Regions from separate parts of the Bradyrhizobium sp. UFLA05-89 genome, predicted to be linked through region 2. Evidence: riboswitches for the same ligand, from Rfam matches in the RefSeq annotation. Region 2 holds a riboswitch; the other holds the start of a gene.
What was found. A riboswitch is a leader RNA that binds a small molecule or an ion and turns the genes downstream of it on or off. The one in region 2 is predicted to bind S-adenosylmethionine.
Positions count from the first base shown of each region.

Region 1: it holds a riboswitch for S-adenosylmethionine, as region 2 does, so the genes downstream of both, SO139_RS11630 (O-succinylhomoserine sulfhydrylase) here and metX (homoserine O-acetyltransferase MetX) in region 2, are expected to answer to the same signal.

Region 1 covers NZ_JBANBA010000016.1:99,851-109,661, forward strand. Annotated here, with positions in the region: gene SO139_RS11605 (Hsp33 family molecular chaperone) at 1-892, shown strand, start outside; gene apaG (Co2+/Mg2+ efflux facilitator ApaG/CorD) at 1,018-1,413, opposite strand; gene SO139_RS11615 (OpgC domain-containing protein) at 1,592-2,842, shown strand; gene SO139_RS11620 (SGNH/GDSL hydrolase family protein) at 2,842-3,621, shown strand; gene SO139_RS11625 (SGNH/GDSL hydrolase family protein) at 3,634-4,641, shown strand; gene SO139_RS11630 (O-succinylhomoserine sulfhydrylase) at 4,772-5,959, opposite strand; SAM riboswitch at 6,034-6,113, opposite strand; gene SO139_RS11635 (2'-deoxycytidine 5'-triphosphate deaminase) at 6,193-7,329, shown strand; gene SO139_RS11640 (PAS domain S-box protein) at 7,515-7,937, shown strand; gene SO139_RS11645 (hypothetical protein) at 8,042-9,094, shown strand; gene SO139_RS11650 (MATE family efflux transporter) at 9,343-9,811, shown strand, end outside.
Region 2 covers NZ_JBANBA010000168.1:249-10,059, forward strand. Annotated here, with positions in the region: gene metW (methionine biosynthesis protein MetW) at 1-554, opposite strand, end outside; gene metX (homoserine O-acetyltransferase MetX) at 557-1,756, opposite strand; SAM riboswitch at 1,847-1,926, opposite strand; gene SO139_RS43135 (chorismate mutase) at 2,121-2,981, shown strand; gene hisC (histidinol-phosphate transaminase) at 3,011-4,111, shown strand; gene SO139_RS43145 (prephenate/arogenate dehydrogenase family protein) at 4,108-5,043, shown strand; gene SO139_RS43150 (DUF2125 domain-containing protein) at 5,192-6,376, opposite strand; gene SO139_RS43155 (gamma-glutamylcyclotransferase) at 6,487-7,089, shown strand; gene SO139_RS43160 (lysophospholipid acyltransferase family protein) at 7,086-7,859, opposite strand; gene SO139_RS43165 (YdcF family protein) at 8,085-8,789, opposite strand; gene SO139_RS43170 (cell division protein FtsX) at 8,867-9,811, opposite strand, start outside.

The DNA of each region.
Region 1 (9,811 bases), on a different contig from region 2:
CGGGCGCTTGACCCGGCTCGGGCCCGCGCTCGACGAGATCCTCACCAAGCACGACTATCCCCCGCCGGTCGGCAAGCTGCTCGGCGAGGCCATCGTGCTGACGACGCTGCTCGGCTCGGCGCTGAAATTCGAAGGCCGCTTCATCCTTCAGGCGCAGACTGACGGTCCGGTGTCGTTCCTGGTGGTCGACTTCAAGGCGCCCGACCGCCTGCGCGCCTATGCCCGCTACGACGTCTCGCGGCTTGGCGAGGCCAAGGACTCCGGCTCGCTGCTCGGCCGCGGCCATCTCGCCATGACCATCGATCAGGGTGCGGATATGAGCCGTTACCAAGGCCTCGTCGCACTCGATGGCGGCAGCCTGGAAGATGCCGCGCACGAGTACTTCCTGCGCTCCGAGCAGATCCCGACCCAGGTGCGCCTCGCCGTCGGCGAGGAATGGCGCTCGAGCGACGGCGGCAAGCATCGCTGGCGCGCCGGTGGCCTCTTGATGCAGTTCCTGCCGAAGGCGCCGGAGCGTGCGCGACAGGCCGACCTGCATCCCGGCGACGCGCCCGAGGGCACCACGCCGCATACCGTCGCCGAGGACGATGCCTGGGTCGAAGCGCGCTCGCTGATCGGCACGGTCGAGGACGTCGAGTTGATCGATCCCGATCTCTCCGGCGAGCGCCTGCTCTACCGCCTGTTTCACGAGCGCGGCGTGCGCGTGTTCAATCCGCAGAATTTGAAAGCGGAATGCTCCTGCTCGCGCGATGCGGTGGCGGCGATGCTGAAGAGCTTTTCGCCGGATGACCGTGCCGCGATGGTCAAGGACGACAAGGTCGTCGTGACCTGCGAGTTCTGCAGCTCGGTGTATCAATTTACGCCGCACGAGGCGGGCGTGGAAAACGCCTAGTCTAACATTCGGAAATCGTAGGGTGGGCAAAGCGAAGCGTGTCCACCAACTTCTGTCACATAATTGAAGAGCTGGTGGGCACGGCGCTTCGCGCCTTTGCCCACCCTACAGCAGCCCGCCGCCTCTCAATTCAACACCCGCTTGCCGCCGTCCGGGCTATCGAGCGAAAAGGTCGGCACGTCGATCTCAAAACGCTCGCCGCTTTCGTTGACCATCTGGTAGCGGCCGGTCATGAAGCCCGAGGCGGTCGAGAGCGGGACGCCCGAGGTGTATTCGTAGCGCTCGCCGGGCGCGAGGATCGGCTGCTCGCCGATCACACCTTCGCCCTTGACCTCCTGCTGCCGCCCCGTCGCGTCGGTGATGATCCAGTGCCGCGTCTTGAGTTGCACGGTCTCGTCGCCGGAATTGGTGATCACGATGGTGTAGGACCAGAAGTAGCGCGAGCGCTCGGCCGACGACTGCTCCGGGACAAAGTTCGGCTCGACGGTCACTTCGATCTGGCGGGTCACGGCACGGTACATGGTTGCCATCATAACGAAAACCTTGCCGGGAACCAATCGTGGCCCGCGGCGTCAGCGACATCGTGCCGCCCGAATTGGCACTGTAGTTACACCCCAATGTGATCCGATCGCTTTGCGAGCAGGCCATCGGCCCGGTACACTCCTCAAACGCTGCGATTTGCGCAAGGGTTTTGGCCCGATGACCATTGCCGACCAAGTGACGGGATCGCGGATCGCGGGAACCGCGGATGCCAAGGAGGCGAAGCCGCGCGCGGCGGCGCCGGCCATCACGCTCCCCGTCATCGGCGAGCGCGAGCTTCGCCTCGACCTCTTCCGCGGGCTGGCGTTGTGGCTGATCTTCATCGACCATTTGCCGCCAAACCTGCTGACCTGGTTCACCATCCGCAACTACGGCTTCAGCGACGCCACCGAGATCTTCATCTTCATCTCCGGCTACACCGCGGCCTTCGTCTACGGCCGTGCGATGTTGGAAAACGGCTTCGTCATCGCCACCGCGCGGATCCTGCGCCGGGTCTGGCAGATCTACGTCGCCCACGTCTTCCTGTTCACGATCTTCCTCGCGGAAATCTCCTACGTCGCCACCAGCTTCGAGAATCCGCTCTACACGGAAGAGATGGGCATCATGGATTTCCTCAAGCAGCCTGACGTCACCATCGTGCAGGCGCTGCTGCTGCGCTTCCGGCCCGTCAACATGGACGTGCTGCCGCTCTATATCGTGTTGATGCTGGCGCTGCCGCTCATCCTCTGGCTGATGAAATGGAAGCCGGATCTCACGCTCGGCCTGTCGGTCGTGCTCTACGTGGTGACCTGGGAGTTTGACCTCTATTTTTCGGCTTATCCGAATGGTTTCTGGGCCTTCAACCCGCTCGCCTGGCAATTGCTGTTCGTGTTCGGTGCCTGGTGTGCGCTCGGAGGTGCACGGCGCATGACGCGGATCCTGGCATCACCCGTGACGATGTGGATCTCGATCGCCTATCTGGCCGCTGCGTTCTACGTGACGCTGACCTGGTACGTGCCGCAGCTCTCCCACTTCATGCCGAAGCGGATCGAGCAGTGGATGTATCCGATCGACAAGACCGATCTGGACGTGCTGCGCTTCACGCATTTCCTGGCACTGGCCGCGCTCACAGTGCGCTTCCTGCCGCGGGACTGGCCGGGCCTGAAATCACCCCTCTTGAGACCGCTGATCCTCTGCGGCCAGCACTCGCTGGAGATATTCTGTCTCGGCGTGTTCCTGGCCTTTGCCGGTCATTTCATCCTGGCCGAGGTGTCGGGCGGCCCGGGCATGCATGCGCTGATTAGTCTCTGCGGAATCCTGATCATGTGGGCCATGGCCTGGGTGATTTCATGGTACAAGCAGGTCGCTGACAAGAGCGGTTCGAAAACCAAAAACGCCGTCGGCAACGCCGATCTGGCGGGAGGGGGCTGATGAAGGCGAAGGTTCTCCTGAGCCTGATCCTGCTATGCGGTGCACTCGCCGCGCCTTCCGCGCGCGCCGAGGATAATGCTGCGCCTGCCGCTCCCGCAGGACCGTCGGCGTGCGAGGTGCCGTCGTATCTGCTCGCCACCGAAAGCCAGCTCCCGAAGGTCGCCGAGGCCGTGAAGAGCGAAAAACCGCTCGAAATCCTGGTCATCGGCAGCCGGTCGACCACCATCCCGTCATCCGAAGAGAGCTCCTATCCGGCCCGGCTTCAGGCGATCTTGAAGGAGAAGCTGCCTTCGGAACCGGTGCACGTCTCCGTAGAACTACAGAGCAAGAAGACCGCAGAAGAGACCGCATCCGGCTTCGTTAAGCTTATGGAAGCGAAAAAGCCTACTTTGGTCATCTGGCAGACCGGGACCGTGGATGCTATCCGATCCATCGATCCCGATGAGTTCCGCGGTGCCGTCACGGATGGCGTTACTGCGCTGCAAAATGCGGGGGCCGACGTTATATTGATGAATTTGCAGTACAGCCCGCGGACCGAAACCATGATCTCGGTGCCGCCCTATCTCGATAATATGCGCGTGGTGGCGCAGGAGCATGATATCCCGCTGTTCGACCGTTTCGCGATCATGCGTCAATGGAATGATCAAGGTCAGTTTGACCTGTTCAATCCCTCGCGCGGACCGGAGTTGGCGAAACAGGTCCATGATTGCCTTGGCCGGGCGCTGGCGCAATTCGTCGTCGACGCCGCGCATCTCGGTCCGGCCCAGCAGCAAAATTGAGGTTTAGCGTAAATGAGTTCTTTCCGCCCTTTTGGCCTGACGGCATGGCTGGCTGCGCCCATTGTGGCCGCGCTGCTGATGCCTGTGTCGCTCTCACCCGTCCGCGCGCAGGCCGTGGCTGTCGCGCCGACGGCCCCGCAGGCCGCTAGTCCGGCGCCCGCGCCGCAGGCCACGACCGCCGCGACCAGCCAGCAAGAATCTTCCGAGCAGCGCGGTCTTACCGCGCGGGCCATCGACAAGGTCAAGCAGGTCGCCAAATCCGCCGGCGACATCTTTAGCCGCGTGCCGTGCCTGCCGCCTAGGGGCAGCGCGAACAAGGGCGGCGCAAAATCGATGGGCTCGCTGCCGCACGTCGCGAACAAGCTGGTCGCGGGCAAGCCAGTCGTCATCGTCGCGTTCGGATCGTCATCGACGGCAGGCTTCGGTGCAAGCTCGCCTGATTTCAACTATCCGAACCGCCTCGCCGGGCAGCTTCGCCGGCAATATCCGACCGCCGACATCGCCGTCATCAACGCCGGCGTCGGCGGCGAGGACGCGCCCGAGATGATGAAGCGCCTCCAGAAGGAGGTGATCGACGTGCATCCGGATCTCGTGATCTGGCAGGTCGGCACCAATGCAGTGCTGCGCAACCTCGATCCGGGCGACACCGCAAAGCTCGTCGAGGACGGCATCACGCGCATCCAGGCGGCCGGCGATTCAGACATCGTGCTGGTCGATCCGCAATATTCGCCGCGCGTCACCGAGCGTCCCGAGAGCGCCGGCAAGATGGTGAAGCTGCTCGGCCGCGTCGCGGAGCTCCGCCACGTCGGCATCTTCCCGCGCTTCGAGGTGATGCGCGACTGGCACGAGAAGCAGGCCATTCCGGTCGAGAGTTTTGTGATCTCCGACGGCCTGCACATGAATGATTGGGGCTACGCCTGCTTCGCGCAGCTCCTCGGCGACGACATCATCCGCTCCGTCGGCCAGATCAAGTTAGGGGTCAACGTGCCTGCGGACGTGCGGACCTATCGGCCGATGTAGCTCGGCTGCTGTAGCGATTGTAGGGTGGGTTAGCGAAGCGTAACCCACCACTTCTCTCGACGAGTGGAGAGCAAAGAGGTGGGTTACGCCTTCGGCTAACCCACCCTACTTTTCCGAAAGCGTGGCTACCTTACGCCTTCTCCAGCGCCGCGGTGAGATCCTCGATCAGATCGTCGGCATGCTCGAGCCCCGCCGAGAAGCGGATAAAGCCTTCGCTGATGCCGAGCGCAGCGCGGTCTTCCGGCTTCAGGCGCTGATGGGTCGTGGTCGCCGGATGCGTCACCAGGCTCTTGGCGTCGCCGAGATTGTTGGAAATCTTGGCGAGCTTCAGCGCATTGAGCACGCGGAATGCGGCCTGCTTGCCGCCCTTGACCTCGAACCCGACCAGCGTCGAGCCGCCGCGCATCTGCTTCTTCACGAGAGCTGCCTGCGGATGATCGGCGCGGCCGGGATAGACCAGACGCGAAATTTTTGGATGGCTGGCGAGCACCTCGGCAACGCGGGCCGCGGTGTCGGTCTGTGCGCGCACGCGCACGCCGAGCGTCTCCAGCCCCTTGAGCAGGACCCAGGCGTTGAACGGCGAGATCGACGGCCCGGTCTGGCGCATGAAGTTGTGGATGTGCTCGGCGGTGAACGCTTCGGACGACAGGATGACGCCCCCCAGACACCGGCCCTGGCCATCGATGTGCTTGGTCGCGGAATAGACCACGACATCGGCACCGAGCGCGAGCGGGCTCTGCCAGATCGGCGTCGCGAACACGTTGTCGACCACGAGCCGCGCGCCGCCTTTGTGTGCGATTTCTGCGATGGCGGGAATGTCGAGCACGTCGAGCGTCGGATTGGTCGGGCTTTCCAGGAAGAAGGTCTTGGTGTTCGGCTTGACCGCGCGCTGCCACTGGTCGAGATCGAGACCGTCGACCAGCGTGGTCTCGATGCCGTAGCGCGGCAGCAGATCCTGCACCACGTAGAGGCACGAGCCGAACAGCGCCCTCGATGCCACAACGTGATCGCCAGCCTTCAAGGGCGCCAGGATTGCGGTCGTCACCGCGGCCATGCCGGTTGCCGCCGAGCGGGCGGCTTCGGCGCCCTCGAGCTCGATCATGCGCTGCTCGAACATCGCGATCGTCGGGTTGGAATAGCGCGAATAGATGAAGCCGGGATCCTCGCCCTTGAACCGCGCCTCGCATTCCTCGGCGCTCGCGTAGACGTAGCCCTGGGTGAGGAACAGCGCTTCGGACGTCTCGCCATATTGCGAGCGCAGGGTGCCGGAATGAACCAGCCGGGTTTCGGGACGGTAGTTGGCGGGCGACTTCGACATAGGTACCTCCGACATGACCATCGATGCGAAAATGGTCACAAAAAAACCGGCCTGGATATCTCCACTGGCCGGGATCACAGAGGTCCCCGGCCTGTTTAGCGATTTATTTAACGTGGCTGCAAGCCGGCCGGCTCAAATCACCACGGGATAAGTCATGCTCATATTCCGCCATGGCCTTTTCGTCAAGGCATCCATCGGATAGCGGTAAAAGGTTCGTTTTTCCGCATTTTTGGATGCGTTTGACCCGAGATGAGGACCACCGGTTGACGTTCACGGTCGCCGCCGACGCCAATGGTATCCTGCCCGACCGCATGATCGCGGCGATGGCGGATGATGGGCTTATCCTGCCCGCCTACGACTTCGTCGAAAGCCAGATTCAGCCGGCAAGCCTCGATTTGCGACTCGGTGATATTGCTTACCGCGTCCGCGCGAGCTTCCTGCCCGGGCCCGGCGCCACCGTCGCCGAGCGCATCGACGAGCTGAAGCTGCACGAGTTCAGCCTCACCGACGGCGCGGTGCTGGAGACCAACTGCGTCTACATCGTGCCGCTGCTCGAGAGTCTCGCGCTGCCGCCGGAGATCGTCGCGGCCGCCAATCCGAAGAGCTCGACCGGTCGGCTCGACGTCTTCACCCGCGTGATCGCCGATGGCACCCGCCGTTTCGACATGATCGGTGCGGGCTATCACGGCCCACTCTATGCCGAGATCAGCCCTAAAACGTTTCCGGTGCTGGTGAGCGAGGGCTCGCGGCTGTCGCAGGTGCGCTTCCGCACCGGCGATGCCATCCTCAGCATTGACGAGCTCGAGGCGCTGCATGCGACAGAGCGTCTCGTCGACATCGACGATGCCGATCTCACCGGCGGCGTCGCCGTCTCCGTCGATCTCTCCGGCGAAAAGGGCGGCGGCTTCGTCGGCTATCGCGCCAAGCGCCACACCGGCGTGGTCGATGTCGATCGCCGCGCCGGCTACGCGATCGAGGATTTCTGGGAGCCGATCTCGGCGCGTCCCGACGGCAGCCTCATTCTCGATCCCGGCGAGTTCTACATCCTAGCGTCCAAGGAAGCGGTGCAGGTGCCGCCGGACTACGCCGCGGAGATGGTGCCGTTCGATCCCCTGGTCGGTGAATTCCGCGTGCACTATGCCGGTTTCTTCGACCCCGGCTTCGGCTATGCGGGCGCCGGCGGGCAGGGGGCGCGCGCGGTGCTCGAGGTGCGCTCGCGCGAAGTGCCCTTCATCCTCGAGCACGGCCAGATCGTCGGCCGCCTCGTCTACGAGAAGATGCTGGCGCGGCCCGATGCCATGTACGGCCAGCGCATCGGCTCGAACTACCAGGCGCAGGGATTGAAGCTGAGCAAGCACTTTCGGGTGTAGCTGCTAGCCCACCCACCCGCCGCCGTCATGCCCCGGCTTGATGACCGGGGCATCCAGTACGCTGCGGCCTATCGACTCTATAATAGCTGCCTCTGGAATACTGGATCGCCCGAACAAGTCGGGCGATGACACCGAATGTGTGCCAGGATGTGAACCTAAATCCGAGCTGTAAGCGAGGTGGCGACATGACAGATCAATCCGACCTCGACACAAGAATTCTGGAAGACGCCGCGGATGCGCTGATCTATTCGGATCGCTCGGGCACGATCGTCCGATGGAATCGTGCATCGAGCGCGCTGTTCGGGTTCTCCGCGCAAGAAGCGCTCGGCCAGAACCTCGACCTGATCGTTCCCGAACATTTGCGCGCCGCGCACTGGAAGGGCTTTGAGACTGCGACGTCGAGCGGCATGATGAAGCTTGCCGGCCGTCCTACGCTGACCCGCGCACTGCACAAGAGCGGACGCAAGCTCTACATCGAGATGACGTTTGCGCTTGTCAGAGATGCCGGCGGTGCCGTGCACGGAGCGGTGGCGATGGCGCGCGACGTGACCGAAAGGGTCGAGCGCGAGCGCGCGGCCAAGGCTGCGCCGCCTCCGCAGGCTTCGTGATGCGGAATTGGCGAGGGAGCGTGCAGGGCGCCCTGCATGAGCGTCAGGTTGCCCGCCACGGATTGCAGTGACACACTCGATCAAAACGACGATCGGGAGCGAACATGGCCGCCGCTTTGGACTCCGCGCAGGAAGCCCAGTGGAAACGCTGGCGTGCCATCGCCGATCTCTACCATGCCTATTTCACCGGCCTCATCCTCACCGTGGTGACGCGGCGCGGCACTGCGGATGCCGCGGAATTCGTCTTCCGCGTGTTTCGCCGCCAGCAGCAGGAGCGTTTCCTGCCCGGGCTCGACAAGCTCGGGCTGCGCCATCTGCCGCCGGCGGTCGCGGCCGCGCAATACCACTATCTCTCCAACTGGATCGGCGGCGTGCGTGTCGAATACATGTATGAGAGCGATCGCAAGGCCTGGATCCGCTATCCGCCGCCGCGCTGGATCTGGAAGGGCCCCGCGATATGCGGCATTCCCGGCGAAGTGTCGCGCGCGATGCTGCGCGGCTGGCACGCCAACAATGGCGTCGTGCTCGGTGACCTCAGGCTCGGTTTCGTCTGCACCAAGCAGAGCGTCGATGGTCAGGACGGGCTCGAAGGTTACTACTACGAACATGATCACCCGCTCGAACTCGACCAGCGCCTGGTATTCGCGCGTCATCTCGAAGCACCGCTGTTCGATGCGAACAACGCGCCGGCGCTGCCGGTTGCGAGTTGGCCAAAGCCGCGACTGGAAAAGGCCTATCGCAACTACGCGATGGAATATGTCCCCACGGCCGCGCCCGTGATGGTGCAGTTGTTCGATCCTGGGGATGCCGGATATCTGCTGCATCTGACGGGCAAGCTGATCGGCATGCAGAGTTTCGACGAGGTCGCGGCGGCGCTGGGGATGAGCCGCGGCGGCGCGAAAGAGTTTGCATCTTTCCTCAACGCGCTGCTCGCCGCGCAGGACGATGCGGCCGATCTTGCGGGATCCGAAGGCGGCTTCGAGATCCGTCAGCAGAGCTGGAAGCTGATGGATGATGTTGCTGATTATCATCCGGTGATCGCGAAGGTGCTGGATGGCCTGTTCGAAGGGCTTGCGGCCGGGTGCGGGCGTCATATCGGTGTCAGTTTGAAAGCTGGTGCAGGCGGCAGGTCTCCACTGGTGTGGAGCATCGGCTAAGCAACCCTCGATCCCTGCACTCCATCCCCGCTTGCGGGATGGTGAAGCGCCTTCCACGCGCCGAAATGCGCTGCCGCAGGGGGGCCGTGCGCCGGACGCAGGCGGAATCAGCTCGTGGCATGCTAACACGGGTCATTCATTTCGTTCGTGCAGGGGTTGAATCCGGTCAATTGACGGTGAACGTGATCGCGCTCACAGACGCCGCGGCCAAATCGCCGTAGCAGTTGAAAAGGTTTTTCGGAGAGGAAATGTCCGACGTCGGCGTCGCCGAGCTTCCCGTCGATGAGGAGGAGCGTCCCGAGCCGCCGCCATCGCGGCCGGCGAGGCTTGCCGCGCCACGCAGCGCGCTGGTTGATGGGCCGATCCTGCGCACGCTGCTCAGCCTGGCCTGGCCGAACGTGATCGGACTATCAGCGGGCACCTGCGTGGTGATCGCGGAGACCTCCTATATCGGCCGCCTCGGCGTCGAATCGCTCGCCGCGATGGCGCTGGTGTTTCCCTGCGTGATCCTGATGATGACGATGTCCGGCGGCGCTATGGGCGGTGCCGTGGCTTCCGCGATCGCGCGTGCGCTCGGTGCGGGCGACCGCGAGCGCGCCGGTACGCTTGCCGCGCACGCGCTCCTGATCGGCATCGCCTTCGGTCTCGTCTTCATGCTGGGCATGCTGATCTTCGGGCCGCATCTGCTCGAGCTGCTTGGCGGCCGCGGCAACGTGC
Region 2 (9,811 bases):
TCGGCGCGCTCCATCTTCACGCCGATCTCGTCGCAGAGCTGGACGAAATCCTTGATGGTGCAGAAATGGATGTTGGCAGTGTCGTACCATGTCGCCGGCAGATTCTCCGTGCGCGGCATGTGGCCGCCGATCAGGAGTTGCAACCGCATCTTCCAGTAGCCGAAGTTCGGGAACGACACGATGGCGCGGTGGCCGATGCGCAGGAGATTTTCCAGCACCACCTTCGGCTGCCGCGTCGCCTGGAGCGTCTGCGACAGGATGACGTAGTCGAAGGCGTCGTCGGGGTAGTTGAAGAGGTCGGTGTCGGCGTCGCCCTGCACCACCGCGAGCCCCTTGGCGACGCAGCGGTTGACGCCCTCGCGCGACAGCTCGATGCCGCGACCGTCGATGCCGCGATTTTCCAGGAGCTGCAGCAGATCGCCTTCGCCACAGCCCACGTCGAGCACCTTCGAGCCGTGTTTGACCATCTCCGCAACCAGCAAATGGTCGGCGCGAAACTGGCCGGACTGTTCGGTCGCAAGGCCGCCCAACGGCAGCACTTCCTGTACAGACATGGCTAGCCGCCCTTGCCGTTGAGGCCGCGCGCCTTGCCCGCGGATTGCAGGAAGGCGCGTGAGATATCGAAGAATTCGGGGACGTCGAGCAGGAAGGCGTCGTGGCCGCGATCGGTCTCGATCTCGGCGAACGACACCCGCGCGCTCGACGCGTTGAGCGCGTGCACCAGCGCACGCGATTCCGAGGTCGGGAACAGCCAGTCGCTGGTAAAGGACACCACGCAGAAGCGTGTCTTGACGCCGGCAAACGCCTTCGCCAGCACGCCGTCATGGTCGCCGGCGATGTCGAAATAGTCCATGGCCCGCGTCAGATAGAGATAGCTGTTGGCATCGAAACGCTCGACGAAGGACGAGCCCTGGTAGCGCAGATAGCTCTCGACCTGAAAATCGGCATCGAACGAGAACGTCGGCAGCTCGCGGTCTTGCATGCGCCGGCCGAACTTGCGGTGCAGCGCGGCATCGGAGAGGTAGGTGATGTGCGCAGCCATCCGCGCCACCGCCAGCCCGCGATGCGGATGGATGCCGTGATCGGTATAGCGGCCGTTGTGCCAGTCGGGATCGGCCATGACGGCCTGGCGGCCGAGCTCGTGGAAGGCGATGTTCTGCGCGGAGTGCCGTGTCGAGCAGGCGATCGCGAGCGCGGAGAACACGCGCTCAGGATAGGCCGCGGTCCATTGCAGCACCTGCATGCCGCCCATCGAGCCACCGACCACGGCAAACAGCGTGTCGATGCCGAGACGGTCGATCAGCATCGCCTGCGCGCGCACCATGTCGGGGATGGTGATGATGGGAAAATCCAGGCCCCACACCTTGCCCGTCGCCGGATTGAGCGAGGCAGGTCCCGTCGAGCCCATGCAGCCGCCGATCACGTTGGCGCAGATGATGAAGTAGCGTTGAGGATCAAGAGGCCGGCCGGGCCCGACCAGGGTCTCCCACCATCCGGGCTTGCCGGTGACGGGGTGGATATTCGCGACATGCTGGTCGCCGGTCAGCGCATGGCAGATCAGGACGGCGTTGGAGCGCTCGGCATTGAGCTCGCCATAAGTCTGGTAGGCGATCTGGAACGGGCTGAGATCGATGCCGCAATCGAGCGCCAATGGTTGCTCGGCGCCGAAATACGCAACCTGCGAACTCGGATGATCCGCCTCGTGCGAGCGCTCTTCGGCGATCGCGGGGCTCGGTACTGACGTGACGCCAACCATCTGACCATCGACCTCGTTGGCGACGGCCCTCAAGCCGCCGCTGACATCAGGCCATGAAAAACCCGGCCTGAACGATAGGTTCGGCCGGGATCGGATGCGTCCCCGGCCTGTTTAGCGAGTTTTTTAACGTGGCTGCAAGCCGGCCGGCTCAAATGACCACGGAACAGGCAAAAACTAGTTGCTGGAGCGGTTTTCGTCAAGCCGCTGTACCGATTAACCAAAAGGGAGCCTTGCGAAGTCAGGCGAAATGACCGTCATTTCTCTTTGCTTTCGGCGTCCATCCTGCCTAATCAAGACCCATAGCGCCGGCGGGTCCGCCTCGGCCGATCCGCTTTTGAAGACCTCTCAACAGCCTCTGGCCCAAATGTCCCAACGTCCGCCCGCGCCACCATCGTTGCAGGAATTGCGCAAGGAGATCGATGCGATCGACGAGGAAGTGCATCGCCTGCTGATGCAGCGCGGCGACATCATCGATCGCCTGATCCAGGCGAAGCAGACGCAGGAGGTCGGCTCGGCCTTCCGGCCGGCGCGCGAGGCCAGCATGATGCGCCGCCTCGTCGAGCGACATCGCGGCATCCTGCCGCTCGACACCATCGAGAGCATCTGGCGCGTCATCATCTCGACCTTCACTTACGTGCAGGCGCCATTCTCGGTGCATGCCGACGTTTCGGTCGGCGAGTCCGCGATGCGGGATTCGGCGCGCTTCCATTTCGGCTTCACCACGCCCTATGTGCCGCATTTCAGCGCGCAGGCCGCCGTCGAGGCGCTGGCGAAATCGAAGGGTGATCTGGCCCTGGTCTCGGCGATCTCGAGCCGCACGCCATGGTGGAGCGAGCTCGAGGCCGAGGGCGCGCCGAAAATCATCGCGCGGCTGCCGTTCCTCGAGCGCGCCGACCATCCGGCCGCGCTGCCCGTCTTCGTGATCTCGCGGGTTGCCGACGACGCCATGGTCACGGAGGTCCAGACCTGGAGCGTGCGCGTGTCCGGCTGGAACGCCGACACGGCGAGGGCGCTGGCGCCGCTCGCCGACATCGTCGCGGTGCCCGATACCGCCTTCGACGGCGCTGCGCTGCTGGTGTCGGAGACCGGCATCGGCTTCGAAAAAATTAAAATGGCCCTGATCCGGGCCGGCGCCTCGGTCCGCTCGTCGGCTCTCGTCGGCGGCCATGCAACGCGCTATACGGTGCCCCCGAACGGGTCGACCAAATCTGATGTGAAGGCTTAAGGCCGCCCCGCATCCTTCCGGAGTAGACGATGTCCCGCCCCGTGCCGAATCCCGGCATTCTCGATATTGCGCCCTATACGCCCGGCAAGAGCCCGGTGCCGGAGCCGGGCCGCAAGGTGTTCAAGCTGTCGGCGAACGAGACGCCGTTCGGACCCTCGCCCAAGGCGATCGAGGCCTTCACGCATGTGGCGACGCATCTGGAGGACTATCCGGAAGGCACCTCGCGCGTGCTGCGCGAAGCGATCGGCCGCAGCTATGGGCTCGACCCCGACCGCATCATCTGCGGCGCCGGCTCGGACGAGATCCTCAATCTTCTCGCGCACACCTATCTTAGCCAGGGCGATGAAGCGATCTCCACCACCCACGGCTTCCTCGTCTACCCGATCGCGACCATGGCGAACGGTGCCAGGAACATCGTGGCGGCGGAGGCGAATTTCACCGCCGACGTCGACGCGATCCTGAAGGCGGTGACGCCGCGCACCAAACTCGTCTGGCTCGCCAACCCGAACAACCCGACCGGCACCTATCTGCCATTCGACGAGGTCAAGCGCCTGCGCGCCGGCCTGCCGTCGCACGTGCTGCTGGTGCTGGATGCCGCCTATTGCGACTATGTGTCTCGCAACGACTACGAAATGGGGATCGAGCTGGTCGCGACCACTGAGAACACGGTCGTTACCCACACCTTCTCCAAGATCCACGGGCTCGCCGCGCTGCGCGTCGGGTGGATGTTCGGTCCGGCGCATATCATCGACGCCGTCAATCGCATCCGCGGTCCGTTCAACGTCTCGACGCCGGCGATGTATGCCGCGGTCGCCGCGATCGAGGACACCGCGCATCAGCAGATGTCGAAGCAGTTCACCGAGACCTGGCGCAACTGGCTGACCGAGGAGATCGGCAAGCTCGGGCTGAAGGTGACGCCGAGCGTTGCCAACTTCGTGCTGATTCATTTTCCGGCAGAGAAGGGCAAGACCTCGGACGAAGCCGACGCCTTCCTGACCAAGCGGGGACTGGTGCTGCGCGCGCTGAAGAATTACGGCCTGCCCCATTCACTGCGCATGACCATCGGCACCGAGGAGGCCAACCGCCTCGTGGTCGAGGGCCTGCGCGACTTCATGGGCGGCGGGAAATGAGCGTCGCCCCGCACTTCCAGCGCGTCGCACTGATCGGCTTCGGCCTGATCGGCGGCTCGATCGCGCGTGCCGCGAAGCTTCAGGGCCTGGCGTCCGAGATCGTCACAACGGCGCGATCGGAGAAGACGCGGGCCCGCGTCGCAGAGCTCGGCATCGTCGACCGCGTGGTCGCGACCAATGTCGAGGCCGTCAGGGATGCCGACCTCGTCATCCTCTGCATTCCCGTCGGCGCCTGCGGCCCCGTGGCGCAGGAGATATCAGCACATCTGAAGCCGGGCGCGATCATCTCCGACGTTGGCTCGGTGAAGGGCACGATCGTCAGGGACATGGCGCCGCATCTGCCGCAGGGCATTCACTTTGTCCCCGCGCATCCGGTGGCGGGCACCGAGCATTCGGGCCCGGATTCCGGCTTCGCCGAGCTGTTCATCAACCGCTGGTGCATCCTCACACCGCCGGAGGGCGTCGACGCAGCCGCCGTCGATCGCTTGCGCGCGTTCTGGGCCGCGCTCGGCGCCAAGGTCGAGATCATGACGCCGGATCATCACGATCTCGTGCTCGCGATCACCAGCCATCTGCCGCATCTGATCGCCTACACCATCGTCGGCACCGCCGATGAGCTGCAACAGGTGACTGAGTCCGAGGTGATCAAGTTCTCCGCCGGCGGCTTTCGCGACTTCACACGCATCGCGGCGTCCGATCCGACGATGTGGCGCGACGTGTTCCTCGCCAACAAGGAGGCCGTGCTGGAGATGCTGGGCACCTTCAACGAGGATCTCGCCAAGCTCACGCGTGCGATCCGCCGCGGCGACGGCGAGGCCCTGTTCGACCACTTCACCCGTACCCGCGCCATCCGCCGCGGCATCGTCGAGATCGGCCAGGACTCGGCGGCGCCGGACTTCGGCCGCCCGCATCCGCCGCTGACGAAGCAGTAGCTGCAACGACGGCGGTGCCAGCCCCTCATCCTGAGGAGCGCGGAACGCGCGTCTCGAAGGATGAAGGCCCGACTGGGGGCGTCGCCCTTCGAGACGCCGCGCAAGCGGCTCCTCAGGGTGAGGTTAAGCATTGTCGTTCGCAGACCGCCTAATACAGCGGCGGGAGCTGCGCGACCTTCAGCGTACCGAGCATCACCGCGCCATCGGCGAAGCGAAGCGGGAAGCTGCGCGCCTTCTTGCCCTCGAGCGTGCTTTCGGTGCCGAGCGCATTGATGCCGGCGGCGACGCCGACATTGGCGTTCTGCTTCACGACCTTGCCGAGACCGGGAATGGCGCGGTCGAGCGCGCCGAAGAGGTTGTTGAGATCCTGCGACTTCACGCCCGGCGCGACGCGGTCCAGCGTTGCCTGCGGCACGCCCTCTTCCAGCATCTTGTCGATGCCAAGCGCGGGAATCACGCGCTCGAGGCCGGTCACCGTCATCTGCAATTCGCCGTCGAGGCGGCCGTTCGGCGAGATACCGAGCGTGCCGGCAGCGACCGCGATCATCTCGCCCTGCTGAATGCGCGACTGCACGATCTCGATATGGCCGCCGGCGGCCTGGAGCTCGCGGAAACGCTGCGGCCACGGCTTTGGCGTCAGATCCTTTAGCCCCGTGATCTTCGAGCGCACGTCTGCTTCGAACGGCTCGGCCAGCAGCGGATGCACGCCCTGGATGCTGCCTTGCGCGATCTGCAGCACGGTTTCGACGATGGGATTGTCGCGCGAGGATCCCTCGGCGAGGCGTCCGTGCAACTCGACCTGCTTGGCCTTTGCAACTGGCACCTGCACCGAGCCATCGACGCGATTGATGGCGGGATCGTCAAACACGATCGAGGCGCGATCCGGCACGGCCGGCAACCCAACCACGCTGCTGCGACCCTTGCTCCAGTTCACCACGAAGGACGTCTGCGTGACGCCGTCGGTCAACGTCGCCGGTGCGGTGAATTCGGCGATCACGAGCTTGGGATCATAGACCTGGGCGACCACCAGGATGTTGTCGAGCTTGGCCGTAAACGGCGTCTTGCCTGCGGTCTGCGAGACCAGCGACACGCTGGCACCGGAACACTGCACCTCGAAGCGGAACGGGAAACCGGCGATCGAGCGCCTGGCGCAATCATAGATCCGGCCTGACTTGGCCTCCTGGGCGCGCCAGGCGTCGGCAGCCACTTCGGCCTGAGAAGCGGCATAGAACCAGAAGCCGCTCCAGGCGACGGCGAGAATCAAGAGCAGGACGGGCGCGATGAAAAGGCCCCAGCGGGGGCGCCGCCTGGCGGCAACGGTCATATCGGACATGCGGCGACCCTTTGACGCCAGATGATGGCAAATGTAAGCGAGGTCGGCTTGCTGCAGAGGGTGGAGAATTCGCTTCGCCTGGGCGGCGGGCCCTGGTAGCGGTGCCAAACATGTCCGAAATCACCCTCCCCTCCGTCACGACGGCCACCGGCGACCTCTGGGTGTTCGGCTATGGCTCGCTGATGTGGCGGCCGGGCTTCGCATTCGAGGAGCGCGTGCCGGCGCGGCTGGTCGGCGAGCATCGCGCACTCTGCGTCTATTCCTTCGTCCATCGCGGCACGCCCGAGAAGCCGGGCCTCGTGCTCGGGCTCGACCGCGGCGGCGCCTGCCGCGGCATCGCCTTCCGTGTCGCTGCGAAGAGCCGTGCCGATGTGGTCGCTTACCTGCGCGAGCGCGAACAGGTGACCTCGGTCTATCGCGAGGTGATGCGCTCGGTGTGGCTCGAGAACGATGCACGGCAGCGTGTCAGCGCCCTCGCCTACGTCGTCGACCGCGGCCATGTGCAGTATGCGGGACGCCTGTCGCTTGCCGAGCAGCACCGCCACGTGCTGCAAGGCCACGGCCAGTCCGGTGCCAATCGCGACTACGTCACCGCGACGGTGAAGGCAATCGAGGCCGAAGGTTTTCGCGACACGCAACTGCACCAGCTCGCGGCTCTCCTGCACAACGATGCGCACTCCCTGCATGATCCGGCTCCAACCGCCGAGCGCTAGCCGCTTGAGGCCACGTAGCTCGGCGCGCTGCCGATGAGCTGCTCCTGCTCTTTCCGTCCAGCTTCGACGATGCGCCCCGTGGCTTCCTCGATCGCGCCCCTCACGCGCGCGATGTACTCGTCCTTCGGCAGCCCAGGCGGCAGCGGATCCAGGAATTCCACCACCAACGTGCCGGGATAGCGCATGAAGGTGCGACGCGGCCAGAACAGGCCCGAATTGAGCGCGATCGGCAGGCACGGCACGTCGCAGGCCGAATAAATCTGGGCGAAGCCGGTCTTGTAATCCGGCGGCGCGCCCGGCGCGCGGCGAGTGCCTTCCGGGAAGATCACGAGCTGGCGGCCTGAGCGCACCGCATCGCGCGCCCGCCGCGTCATGTCCAGGAGCGCCTTGACGCCGGCATTGCGGTCGATCGCGATCATCCCGGTCTTGACCAGGAACTGTCCGAACACCGGGATCTGCATGAGCTGGCGCTTGAGGATGAAGATCGGGCGATCGAAGAATCCCGGCAGGACGAAGGTCTCCCAGAACGATTGATGCTTCGCCACGATCACCAGCGGCCCGGTCGGAATCTTCTCCACGCCTCTGAATTCCACCTTGATGTTGCAAATCACCCGCATCAGGAACAGCGTCGAGTTCGCCCAGCATTCGGCAACCGTCAGCATCGCGCGGGGCGACATCAGAAAGGTCGGCAGCGCGATGATCGCCCAGAACACCAGGACGGCGTAGAACAGCACGTTGAAAACGAGCGAACGCAGGAAGAGCAAGAACATCAACGATCCTAAACGCGATGAGATTAAGTGCAGTCGATCGCCTGGGTTCACCTCTCCCCAGCGGGGAGAGGTCGGATTGCATAGCAATCCGGGTGAGGGGCCGCAGCCTTTCGAGAGACCACACCCCCTCACCCGGATCGCATCTGGTGATCCGATCCGACCTCTCCCCATAAGAGAGGTAACTCTCGGCCTGCATCGATTCAACCAAAACTCATCGTGCTTTAGTTAGTTGGCCTGTGCGGTGGCAGGCCGTTTCGGCTGCACGCCAAGAGGCTGCTCCGACACTTCGGGCGCAACGTCAATCCCGAAATCCTCGAGCCGCACACGCAGCTCGGCGGCAACATATTTGACATATTCCGACAGCAGCAGCCGCAACGTCGAGGATGAGGTCCACCACGGCTCCTCGCGCCATTTGTCGCCGACCACCGCAAACGGGATCAGCGCGATCTCCGGCATCGCGTGGGAGAATTCCACCAGCGCGCGCGGCATGTGATAGTTCGAGGTCACCACGATCAGCGACTTGAAGCCGCGCTCATGCGCCCAGCGCCGCGCCTCAGCCGCATTGCCGCGGGTCGAGACCGCGGAGCGGTCGAGATCGACGCAGCAGCGCATGTAGGACTGGTTCTCCGGCAGTGTCCGCGAGATATCGCTGACCGTGGAGGTCGGGTGCACGCCGGAGATCAAGAGCCTTTGGCCATAGCCCGCAGCTAACAGCTCCATCGCATCCGACACGCGCGACGATCCGCCGGTCAGGACCACGATGCCGTCCGCCTTGCGGTCCGGCGCCAGCTCGGCGCCGCGCAGCTGCGACAGGAACGCGACGAAACCCGCCGCCGCGCCGACGAAGGCGAACGCGAGCATCGACACGAGGGCCGCGCGGAGCCAGCCGCGCGGCAACTTCGGCGATCGATCGTCGGTCGGCGAGGTCATACGATGTAGTGGTCCCTTCCCCTGGCAATTTTAGAAGGTTTTTGGATGAAGTGGAGTCCGGTTTGACGCACGACGCCTTAATCGACGTCGTTCAGCGTCGCGAACAGTGTCTGGCGCGACGCCACCGCCGTGATCGCGCCGATCAGGACCGCCTGCACCGCGAGCACGACGTAACCCGACGGCCGCAGCGAGAAAGTGCCGAGCAGGGCGGCGAACTGGTCGCCGACCGGCGTGCCGGAGAACCAGCCGGCGATCGACTCGGAGAAGCCGAACACCAGCATGGCGATGCCACCGCCGATCACGCCGCCTTCGAGACCGAGGCGAAGGAAATGCCGCAGGAAACGGTTGGCGATGTAGCGGTCGCCGGCGCCGACGAAATGCAGGACCTCGACAATCGGCCGGTTGGCGGCCATCGCGCCGCGGGTTGCGAACGACACCGAGATGATGGTCGCGACGATGACGAGTGCGAGGATGCCGAGGCCTGCGAGCACGGTGGCGTTGGTCATCGAGCGCATCCGCTCGATCCAGGCGCGGTGGTCGTCGACGCTCGCGGTTGGCGCGACCTGCGCCACGCGGCTGCGCAAGGCGGCAAGATCGAGCGCGGTGCCCGGCTGCACGCGGGCGATGATCATGCGCGGCACCGGAAGATCGTCCATCGACAGGCCGGTGCCGAGCCAAGGCTCGAGCAGCTTTCCGGATTCCTCCTTGCTGAACGGCTTGACTTCGACGATGCCGGCTTGCGCCCGCATTGCTTCCGTCACAGCAGTGGCGTCGCGCTCGATATCGCGACCGGCCTGGGGCCGGACCTGGATGGTGATTTCGCTCGCAACATTTGACTGCCATTCGGCCGCCGACGCGCTGACCAGCAGCACCATCCCTGTCGTCATCGAGGCGAGGAAGGTCATGATCGCGACGACCGCGACCAGCGCGCGGCCATGGATCGAGGCGCGCGGCACGATCGGCGACATGTTGCGCGCTTTCGCCGGGACCTGCGGACGCTCCTGTCCGAGATCGACGAAGAC